DNA from 3 places in the Blautia faecicola genome. Region 1 is predicted to be linked to each of the others. Evidence: riboswitches for the same ligand, from Rfam matches in the RefSeq annotation. Region 1 holds a riboswitch; each other region holds the start of a gene.
What was found. A riboswitch is a leader RNA that binds a small molecule or an ion and turns the genes downstream of it on or off. The one in region 1 is predicted to bind thiamine pyrophosphate.

Region 2: linked by a shared signal. The riboswitch ahead of thiS (sulfur carrier protein ThiS) and the one ahead of thiD (bifunctional hydroxymethylpyrimidine kinase/phosphomethylpyrimidine kinase) in region 1 are both predicted to bind thiamine pyrophosphate.
Region 3: linked by a shared signal. The riboswitch ahead of thiC (phosphomethylpyrimidine synthase ThiC) and the one ahead of thiD (bifunctional hydroxymethylpyrimidine kinase/phosphomethylpyrimidine kinase) in region 1 are both predicted to bind thiamine pyrophosphate.

The regions. Positions count from the first base shown of each region.
Region 1 is NZ_SDKC01000001.1:1,118,666-1,121,946, forward strand. It holds gene ETP43_RS05045 (adenylosuccinate synthase) at 1-1,082, shown strand, start outside; TPP riboswitch at 1,138-1,246, shown strand; gene thiD (bifunctional hydroxymethylpyrimidine kinase/phosphomethylpyrimidine kinase) at 1,497-2,312, shown strand; gene cytX (putative hydroxymethylpyrimidine transporter CytX) at 2,305-3,281, shown strand, end outside.
Region 2 is NZ_SDKC01000001.1:232,907-236,187, forward strand. It holds gene ETP43_RS00870 (DMT family transporter) at 1-312, shown strand, start outside; gene ETP43_RS00875 (LacI family DNA-binding transcriptional regulator) at 424-1,416, shown strand; TPP riboswitch at 1,500-1,607, shown strand; gene thiS (sulfur carrier protein ThiS) at 1,780-1,983, shown strand; gene thiF (sulfur carrier protein ThiS adenylyltransferase ThiF) at 1,986-2,633, shown strand; gene ETP43_RS00890 (thiazole synthase) at 2,753-3,281, shown strand, end outside.
Region 3 is NZ_SDKC01000001.1:1,363,898-1,367,178, reverse strand. It holds gene ETP43_RS06120 (homoserine dehydrogenase) at 1-857, opposite strand, end outside; TPP riboswitch at 1,066-1,176, shown strand; gene thiC (phosphomethylpyrimidine synthase ThiC) at 1,512-2,822, shown strand; gene tpiA (triose-phosphate isomerase) at 2,987-3,281, opposite strand, start outside.

The DNA of each region.
Region 1 (3,281 bases):
GCGTGATCGGAAACGGTGTTGCACTGAATGTACCACTGGTTTTTAAAGAGATCCAGGATATCGTATCCAAAGGGGTACCGACACCGAAGATCCTGATTTCCGACCGTGCACAGATGGTAATGTCTTATCACATTCTGTTTGATCAGTACGAAGAAGAACGTCTGGGTGGCAAATCCTTCGGATCCACAAAATCAGGTATCGCTCCTTTTTATTCTGATAAATTTGCAAAGATCGGTTTTCAGGTCAGCGAGTTGTTTGACGAGGAAGCGCTGAAAGAAAAAGTAGCAGGCATCTGCGAGAAAAAGAACGTTATGCTGGAGTATCTGTATCACAAACCGCTTCTGAAACCGGAAGAGATTTTTGAAGAGCTGATGAGCTACAAGAAGATGCTGGAGCCATATGTATGCGACGTATCTTTGTTCCTGTGGAACGCACTGAAAGAAGGAAAAGAGATCCTGTTAGAGGGTCAGCTGGGATCCTTAAAAGACCCGGATCACGGTATTTACCCAATGGTAACTTCTTCCTCCACACTGGCAGGATACGGTGCAGTAGGAGCAGGTGTACCGCCATATGAGATCAAGAAAATCATCACCGTATGTAAAGCATACTCCAGCGCAGTAGGAGCAGGAGCATTCGTATCCGAGATATTCGGAGACGAGGCAGATGAGCTGAGACGCAGAGGCGGAGACGGCGGCGAGTTCGGTGCAACAACCGGAAGACCGAGACGTATGGGATGGTTCGATGCAGTGGCTTCCAAATATGGATGCCGTATGCAGGGAACTACCGATGTAGCGTTCACCGTACTGGATGTTCTGGGATATCTGGATGAGATTCCGGTATGTGTAGGATACGACATCGACGGCAAAGTAACTACAGACTTCCCGACCACCACACTGCTGGAAAAGGCAAAGCCGGTGTATGAAACTCTGCCGGGATGGAAATGCGATATCCGCGGTATCAAGAAATACGAAGATCTGCCGGAAAACTGCAGAAAATACATCGAATTCGTAGAAGAGAAGATTGGTTTCCCGATCACCATGATTTCCAATGGTCCGGGAAGAGATGATATCATCTACAGATAAGAAATGCTATACCGGGATTGCTTTATTGCTGTGCAATTTTGCAATCCTCAAAACCGAATAGAAAACGGGGAGCTTGCATAAGCAGGCTGAGAGGAGACTGGCAGCGTTTCGACCCATAACCTGATTTGGATAATGCCAACGTAGGGATGATTTACAGAGAAAAACAGGCACACCATCCTTTTGGTGTGTCTGTTTTGGCTTGCGTTGCATATCAATAATTGATCCGGTGAATCAATTTTGATACGCGAGTAATGAGCCAGAATCCATGCTTGCATGGAATTATGGCGAATACCGCGAATGCTCATGAAACATGCAAAGCATGTTTTATGAGCTGATATAAGCGGCGGATTGGGGGCACCACCTTTCGTCGCTATAAAAAAGTAATGGTGAATTCATATGCAAAGGAGAAAAAATATGAGAACAGCATTAACAATCGCTGGCAGTGATTCCAGCGGAGGCGCCGGCATCCAGGCAGATATCAAGACGATGATGGCCAATGGCGTATATGCCATGAGTGCCATCACGGCTCTGACAGCCCAGAATACAACCGGCGTAACAGCAATTATGGAGGCAACTGAGGAATTTTTAGGAGAGGAACTGGACAATATTTTCACAGATATCTTTCCGGATGCAGTGAAGATCGGAATGGTTTCGTCCTCCGGTCTGATCATAAAGATTGCAGAAAAACTGAAAGAGTATGATGCAAAAAATATCGTGGTTGATCCGGTTATGGTGGCTACCAGCGGAGCCAGACTGATCAGTGAAGACGCGGTAAGCACCTTAAAAGAATATCTGTTTCCGCTGGCACAGATCCTGACACCGAATATCCCGGAGGCAGAAGTACTTTCCGGTATGACCATCACTTCTGAGGCGGAGATGATGGAGGCGGCTAAAGTGATCGGTGATCAGTACGGATGTGCGGTTCTGCTAAAAGGCGGTCATAAGGTGAATGATGCCAATGACCTGCTTTATCATGAAGGAACCTGCCAATGGTTTTACGGAAAACGGATCGATAACCCGAATACTCATGGAACCGGCTGTACGCTCTCCAGCGCGATCGCTTCCAACCTGGCAAAGGGATTTCCTATGGATGTGTCTGTAGAGCGCGCAAAGGCCTATATTTCCGGTGCTCTGGCAGCTATGCTGGATCTCGGCAAGGGCAGTGGTCCGATGAACCACGGGTTCGACATTACCGGAGAATATGTAAAGGAGGCATCTGATCATGAGTGAGAAAAGAACTTCTTTATTTGAAAACGGCCTGATCTGGTTTGGAGCGGGGGTATCGATCGCCGAGATCCTGACCGGAACGTACCTGGCTTCGCTGGGCATGAAAAAGGGATTGGCAGCGATTCTTGTGGGACATCTGATCGGATGCATCCTGTTGTTCCTTGCAGGTGTGATCGGTGGTAAAGTAAGAAAAAGTGCCATGGAAACCGTAAAGATCAGTTTTGGACAAAAAGGCAGCCTGTTTTTTGCCCTTCTGAATGTGATCCAGCTGGTGGGCTGGACCGCGATCATGATCTATGACGGTGCGCTGGCCGCCAATCAGGCCGCCGGTGTGGGCAACTGGGTCTGGTGTCTGGTGATCGGTGCGCTGATCGTTTTATGGATCGTGATCGGTATCACCAACCTTGGAAAGCTGAATACGGTTGCCATGGCAGCATTATTCATCCTTACCCTGATTCTCTGTAAAGTTATTTTCTTCGGAGATTATACAGCAGAGACCGTGGCAGCTGATGGACTGACCTTTGGCGCTGCTGTGGAACTGGCAGTGGCGATGCCGTTATCCTGGCTTCCGCTGATCAGTGATTATACGAGAGAAGCAAAACAGCCGGTAAAGGCAACCGCAGTCAGCGCTATCGTCTACGGTGTGATCAGCTGCTGGATGTACCTGATCGGTATGGGAGCAGCCATCTATACCGGCGAGAGCGATATCGCCCAGATCATGGTAAAAGCAGGTCTTGGTATCGTGGGACTGCTGATCATCATCTTCTCCACCGTTACTACGACCTTCCTGGACGCGTATTCCGCAGGAATCTCCAGTGAGACCCTCAGCCATAAGCTGAACGGAAAATATATCGCCATTGCGGTTACTGTCGTAGGTGCCCTGGCAGCTATCGTATATCCGATGGATAATATTACAAACTTCTTATACCTGATCGGATCCGTATTCGCTCCGATGATCGCGATCCAGATTGC
Region 2 (3,281 bases), 890 kb from region 1:
GGTATTTTATCATTGATATTCATGATTGCCTCCGGGCAGGTGCATTTTCAGGTTACTGCAAAAGGATGGTGGAGTGTTCTCTATCTCGGCATTATCAGCACAACGGTCTGCTATCTTCTTCAGACAGCATGCCAGAAGTATGTGGATGAGACAAAGGCGGCGATTATTTTGTCTATGGAGTCTGTCTTTGGAACCTTGTTCTCGGTCATGATTCTTCATGAAAGTATCACATTGCGCATGATATTGGGATGTATCATTATTCTGGCGGCGGTTATTCTGGCGAATTCAGCCACGGAGGAGACAGCGTCGTAACAATTCGTTGCGTGGTTGGGGGCAATATGGTAAGATAAACCATGAAATGCACTGACATAGCTGATGCGATTCGAAAAATATTGAAAAGTATCATGCAGAGAGGGAGTTAAGATGGCTACAATAAAAGATATCGCAGAGCGTACCGGTTTTTCCGCAGCGACAGTCTCCAGAGTTTTGAACCATGATGAGACGTTGAATGTGCAGGATGAGACCAGAATGAAAATATTTGATACTGCCAGGGAACTTCAGTATCAGGCAAAGGAAAGAAAAAGCAGGAAGCGTCACCTGACGGTTGGAGTTTATTATTCCTATTCCAGAGAGGAGGAGCTGAGAGATACTTATTATCTGACAGTCCGTCTGGCGGTAGAAAAAAAACTAGAGGCAGAGAATATGGAACGCTGTCAGATCCAGAATCTGGAGGAACTGAAGAATCTTGGAGGACTCGATGGCCTTTTGTGTCTTGGAACGTTCAGTAAGAGTATGGTAAGGCAGATAGAAGCCTTCAAAAAACCCACAGTATTTCTGGATGCTATGCCAAAAGGAGATCAGTTTGATTGCGTAGTCAATGATCTGGACAGTTCTGTGGAAGCGGTGATGGATTATCTGACAGGACTGGGACATAAAAAGATAGCATTTATTGGCGGCTATGAAGTCGACAAGGATGGCGAGGAAGTGCATGATGAACGAATGGTAACTTACAAAAAATATATGGAGCGAATCGGTGAATTCTCTCCGGCACTTGTGCGGGTGGGAAGCTTCACGCCGGAGGACGGTTATGTGCTGTGCAGGGAAATCCTGGAAGGGAAGGAGAAACCTACAGCAATATTTGCAAACAACGACTCTCTGGCAGTGGGCTGTTATCGGGCAGTCAGTGAAAAGGGACTCCGGATTCCGGAGGATGTGAGTATTGTGGGATATAATGATATAGCGGTGGCCAACTATCTGGTTCCGCCGCTGACTACAGTGCGCCTGCATATGGAATTATTGGGTGAGGAGGCGGTTTGCCTTCTTCGTGAACGCATCACATCCTCCAGGGAGATAGGGTTAAAAGTGATCGTACCTGCGAAGCTTATTGTACGTGGCAGCGCAGACAGGGTAAAATAAAAAGCGAAGCGATGTATTAATTAAAAAAGACAAAAAATATATTTGACAGAACAGAAAAAAATAATTATACTTGAACTGTCAAATAAATAGAACCGGGGAGCTTATGTGATAGGCTGAGAGGAAGTTGAAAATTTCGACCCGTATACCTGATTTGGATAATGCCAACGTAGGAACGTTATGTAAGAGAGTCGGTAACTGTGAAGCTACAGAAGAATTACGACAGATTTAACGGGAGATACTTAGGTATCTCCTTTTTTACGCGAATCCGGGTATAAAAGAATGAGATTGAGCGAGAGTTCATGAAGGGGCGCACCACCGAGGGTACGTTTCTTTGTGGACTCTTTTTTGCTTCAAGGAGGTGAGATGCAGGTGATCAAAGTAAACGGAAAAGAAATCGAACTGGAGAAGGCAACTTCTGTAGAAGTGTATCTTGAAAGTGCAGGATACCAGATGAAGCGGATTGCAGTAGAACTGAATGGCGAGATCCTTCCCAAAAACGAGTATGCGGACAGGATGTTAGAAGACGGAGACTGCATGGAGGTGGTGACATTTGTAGGAGGAGGCTGAAAATGGAGACAACGAAGGTTTTGACTAAAGAGGAAATACAGGCTGCACTTGAAGAACGTCATTCACCGGAAAAGCAAAAGAAACTGTCCGAAGGCCGGGTGACGATCGCAGGTCTCGGAGGTCTGGGATCCAACGTGGCATATGCACTTGCACGTATCGGCGTGGGCCATCTTCATCTTATTGATTTTGATGTGGTGGATATTACGAATCTGAACCGGCAGCAGTATTTTACAGAACATATCGGTATGTACAAAACAGATGCTTTAAAGTCTCTGCTTCAAAAGATTAATCCGTATATCGATATTCAGACGGATTGCATCAAAGTGACAGAAGAGAATCTGATTTCACTTTTTGAGAATGCAGGAATTATATGTGAAGCATTTGACAATCCGGAGGCAAAAGCCATGCTTGTAAATGGAATTCTGGAGCATTTTCCGGAGAAAAAACTGGTGTCCGCATCCGGAATGGCCGGGTATGGAAGCAGCAATACAATTCGTACCCGGCGATTGATGAAAAACTTCTATCTTTGTGGGGATCAGGTTACGGAACCGACCTATGGCAACGGACTGATGGCGCCGCGGGTTGCGATCTGCGCAGCCCATGAAGCCAATATGATCACCCGTTTGCTGCTTGGAGAAGAAGAAATATAGCAGCTATTCAGCAGACATTGTGAAAACAGTGAACGATTACGAAGTATAAAGAATACAGGTAACTATTCAGCAGATATTAAGTAGACAATGAACAGTTACGAAGAAGGAGAAATAAACCTATGAGTACAAAAGATACATGGAGCCTTGGAGGACATGAATTTACATCAAGATTTATCTTAGGATCAGGAAAATTTTCTTTGGATCTTGTGAAAGCCTGCATTGAAAAAGCAGACGCACAGATCATCACACTGGCACTTCGCCGTGCAAACGAAGGGGGACTTGCCAATATTTTGGATTACATTCCGGAGAATGTAACCCTGCTTCCGAATACATCCGGAGCAAGAAATGCCCAGGAGGCAGTGCGGATCGCCAGATTATCAAGAGAAGTGGGATGTGGGGATTTTGTAAAGATCGAAGTTGTACACGATTCCAAATATTTATTACCGGATAACTATGAGACGATCAAAGCAACAGAAATCCTTGCAAAGGAAGGATTTGTAGTTATGCCTTATATGTATCCGGACCTGAATGCGGCAAGGGCTCTGAAAGATGCCGGAGCAGCCTGCATCATGCCACTGGGAGCACCCATCGGATCAAACAAAGGTCTGGCGACAAAGGAGTTTATCCAGATCCTCATCGATGAGATGG
Region 3 (3,281 bases), 250 kb from region 1:
ACTGCGTTGTATGCATCATTAACAGACGCCAGTGGATGATTGACATCGATCAGCATCGGATGGACTCTCGCTTCGATACCTTCCGGTGTATTTCTTGCCACACCAAGGAGTTTGATCACGCAGCCCATCTCTTTGGCATACTGGATATCCGTCGCTGTGATCTTGGTGATTCCTTCCGTATATACGTCATCAAAGGTAACCCGTGAATTAAAAGCAGCGCTGGCAAGGATCGCAACCTTTCTTCCCGCATCCAGTCCTTCCACATCAGCGGTCGGATCACTTTCCGCATATCCCAGTTCCTGTGCCAGTTTCAGGGCATCGGCGAATTCCATGCCATTCTGGCTCATCTTAGTCAGGATAAAGTTGGTAGTTCCGTTCATGATACCCATCACTTCTGAGATATGATTTCCTGCAAGACACTGCTTGATCGGACGAATGATCGGGATACCACCGGCTACTGCCGCTTCGTGTAAGAAATCTTTCTTATTCTTTGCTGCGGTATCCAGCAGAATATGTCCGTCAGCTGCGATCAGATCTTTGTTGGCAGTTACCACATTTTTTCCTGCTTCCAGAGCTTCCAGAATATACGTTCTTGCCGGTTCCATGCCACCGATCAGCTCAATAACGATCTCGATCTCCGGATCCTCCACGATCTCTTTCCAGTTATCCGTAAGCAAGGACGGATCATCGATCTTTTTGGATGCTTTTTCAATATTACGAACCAGAATTTTCTTCAATTCCACTTTTGCACCCAATTTCGGGATCATTTCCTCTTCCTGCATTTTCAGCACTTTATAAACACCACCGCCTACGGTACCTAAACCAAGCAGGGCTGCTTTAATGACTCTGTCTGCCATATGTTTCTCCTTTTCCGCCCAAGAAAGTTTCCTGACTTTCTTTTCTCAGGGCAACATCACTTTTCGCCCATTTTACCACACTAAAGTGAACTTGTGAAGTGTGAAGTTCCGGATACACTGAAATTTCTCCGAATTCTCTCTTGCATTTTCACCTGTTCTGATACATAATAACATTAAGTGCATCGTTTCGATGTACCAGACAACCTTTATATTGCTGACGGGGAGCTGGTGAAAGCCGGCTGAGAGGAGACGTGATTCCGTTTCGACCCGAAAACCTGATTTGGATAATGCCAACGTAGGAAAGATATACCGGATAAAAGAGGTAGACATACACACACTGTTTCTTTTTTCCATCAGACAGATTACAGGATCCTTACTCAGGTAAGGGTCCTTTTTATTTCGCGCAGTATATCCGGCTGTCAAAAGCGATGCATTGGGGACACCACTTTGTACCGCTGTAAAAAAGACAAAATCTTATGATTTTGTTCAGCATCAGAAACCCGGAACCTGCTTTCTGATGCAGGCGTCAGCAACTACTCCTATAGATTCTCCGGACGTATGATTTTTGTTCTGCATGGATACGTCTGTGTTTTGCTGACGTCAAAAACAGATACTTTTTTATTATGTATGTGAAAAGAATGGAGGCAAAACAACATGAGAAATTACACCACTCAGATGGATGCGGCACGCAAGGGAATCATCACACCCGAAATCAGCCTTGTAGCCGAAAAGGAACATATGGATGTCAGTAAACTGATGACGCTTGTTGCAGAAGGTAAAGTAGCAATCTGCGCCAATAAAAATCACACCTGTTTAAGTGCGGAAGGTGTTGGAAGTATGCTCCGCACAAAAATCAATGTCAATCTCGGTGTTTCCCGTGACTGTAAAGACTATGATATCGAAATGAAAAAAGTAATGAGCGCTGTAGAACTCGGTGCCGAAGCCATCATGGATCTTTCCAGCCATGGAAATACCCAGCCTTTCCGCCGTAAACTGACCAGTGAATGTCCGGTTATGATCGGTACGGTCCCTGTCTATGACAGCGTTATTCATTATCAGCGTGATCTTGCAACTCTGACCGCAAAAGACTTTATAGATGTGATCCGGATGCATGCGGAAGACGGTGTGGACTTTGTCACTCTCCACTGCGGAATCACACGAAAAACCATCGAGCAGATCAAAAAGCACAAACGAAAAATGAATATCGTCAGCCGTGGAGGAAGTCTGGTTTTTGCCTGGATGAGCATGACCGGAGAGGAAAATCCATTCTATGAATATTATGATGAAATTCTTGATATCTGTGAGGAATATGATGTAACCATTTCTTTAGGTGATGCCTGCCGGCCGGGATGTCTGGCAGATGCAACCGATGTATGCCAGATTGAAGAACTGGTTCGTCTCGGAGAACTGACAAAACGTGCCTGGGATCACAATGTACAGGTTATGGTGGAAGGTCCCGGACATGTGCCTCTGGATCAGGTAGCTGCCAATATGAAAGTCCAGCAGAGCATCTGTATGGGAGCTCCTTTCTATGTACTCGGACCTCTTGTCACCGATATTGCTCCCGGATATGACCATATCACCGCGGCCATCGGTGGCGCCGTTGCTGCCATGAACGGTGCTGCATTCCTTTGTTATGTAACACCTGCAGAACACCTGGCTCTTCCAAATGTAGAAGATACCAAGCAGGGAATCATTGCCTCCAAAATCGCAGCTCATGCAGCTGATATTGCCAAAGGAATCCCCGGCGCCCGTGATATAGATGATAAAATGGCAGATGCACGTCGTGTGCTCGACTGGGATGCCCAGTATGCCTGTGCTTTAGATCCGGAAACTGCCAAATCCATCCGCGCCAGCAGAATGCCGGAAGATGACCACAGCGATACCTGCAGCATGTGCGGCAAATTCTGTGCTGTCAGAAGCATGAACAAAGCCCTCGCCGGAGAGTATATTGATATTTTGTAAAATTATCACTTTTTAAATGATCGTGTATTTTTCATTTAAAAGTAATTATGATGAAATTATAAAACGCCACGAAGCGCATTGGATCTGCTGAATATCACCAGATCTTCTTGCGTTTCGTGGCGTTTTGACACGTTTCTTTATTTACTTTTTACAAATGTAAGGATTTATTTGTAGTTTACGATCTGTCCGAATTCTTCTTTGAGGGAAGCGCCTCCAACCAGTCCGCCATCGATGTCTGCCTGAGCAAACAGGTCTGCTGCTGTTTTGGAGTTTACGGATCCACCGTACTGGATACGGATCTCTGCTGCTGTAGCATCATCGTATACTTCAGCGATACACTCACGGATCTTACCGCATACTTCCTGAGCCTGCTCAGTAGTAGCTGTTTTTCCGGTTCCGATAGCCCAGATTGGTTCGTAAGCGATAACGGCTTTCTTTGCCTGATCTGCTGTCAGACCC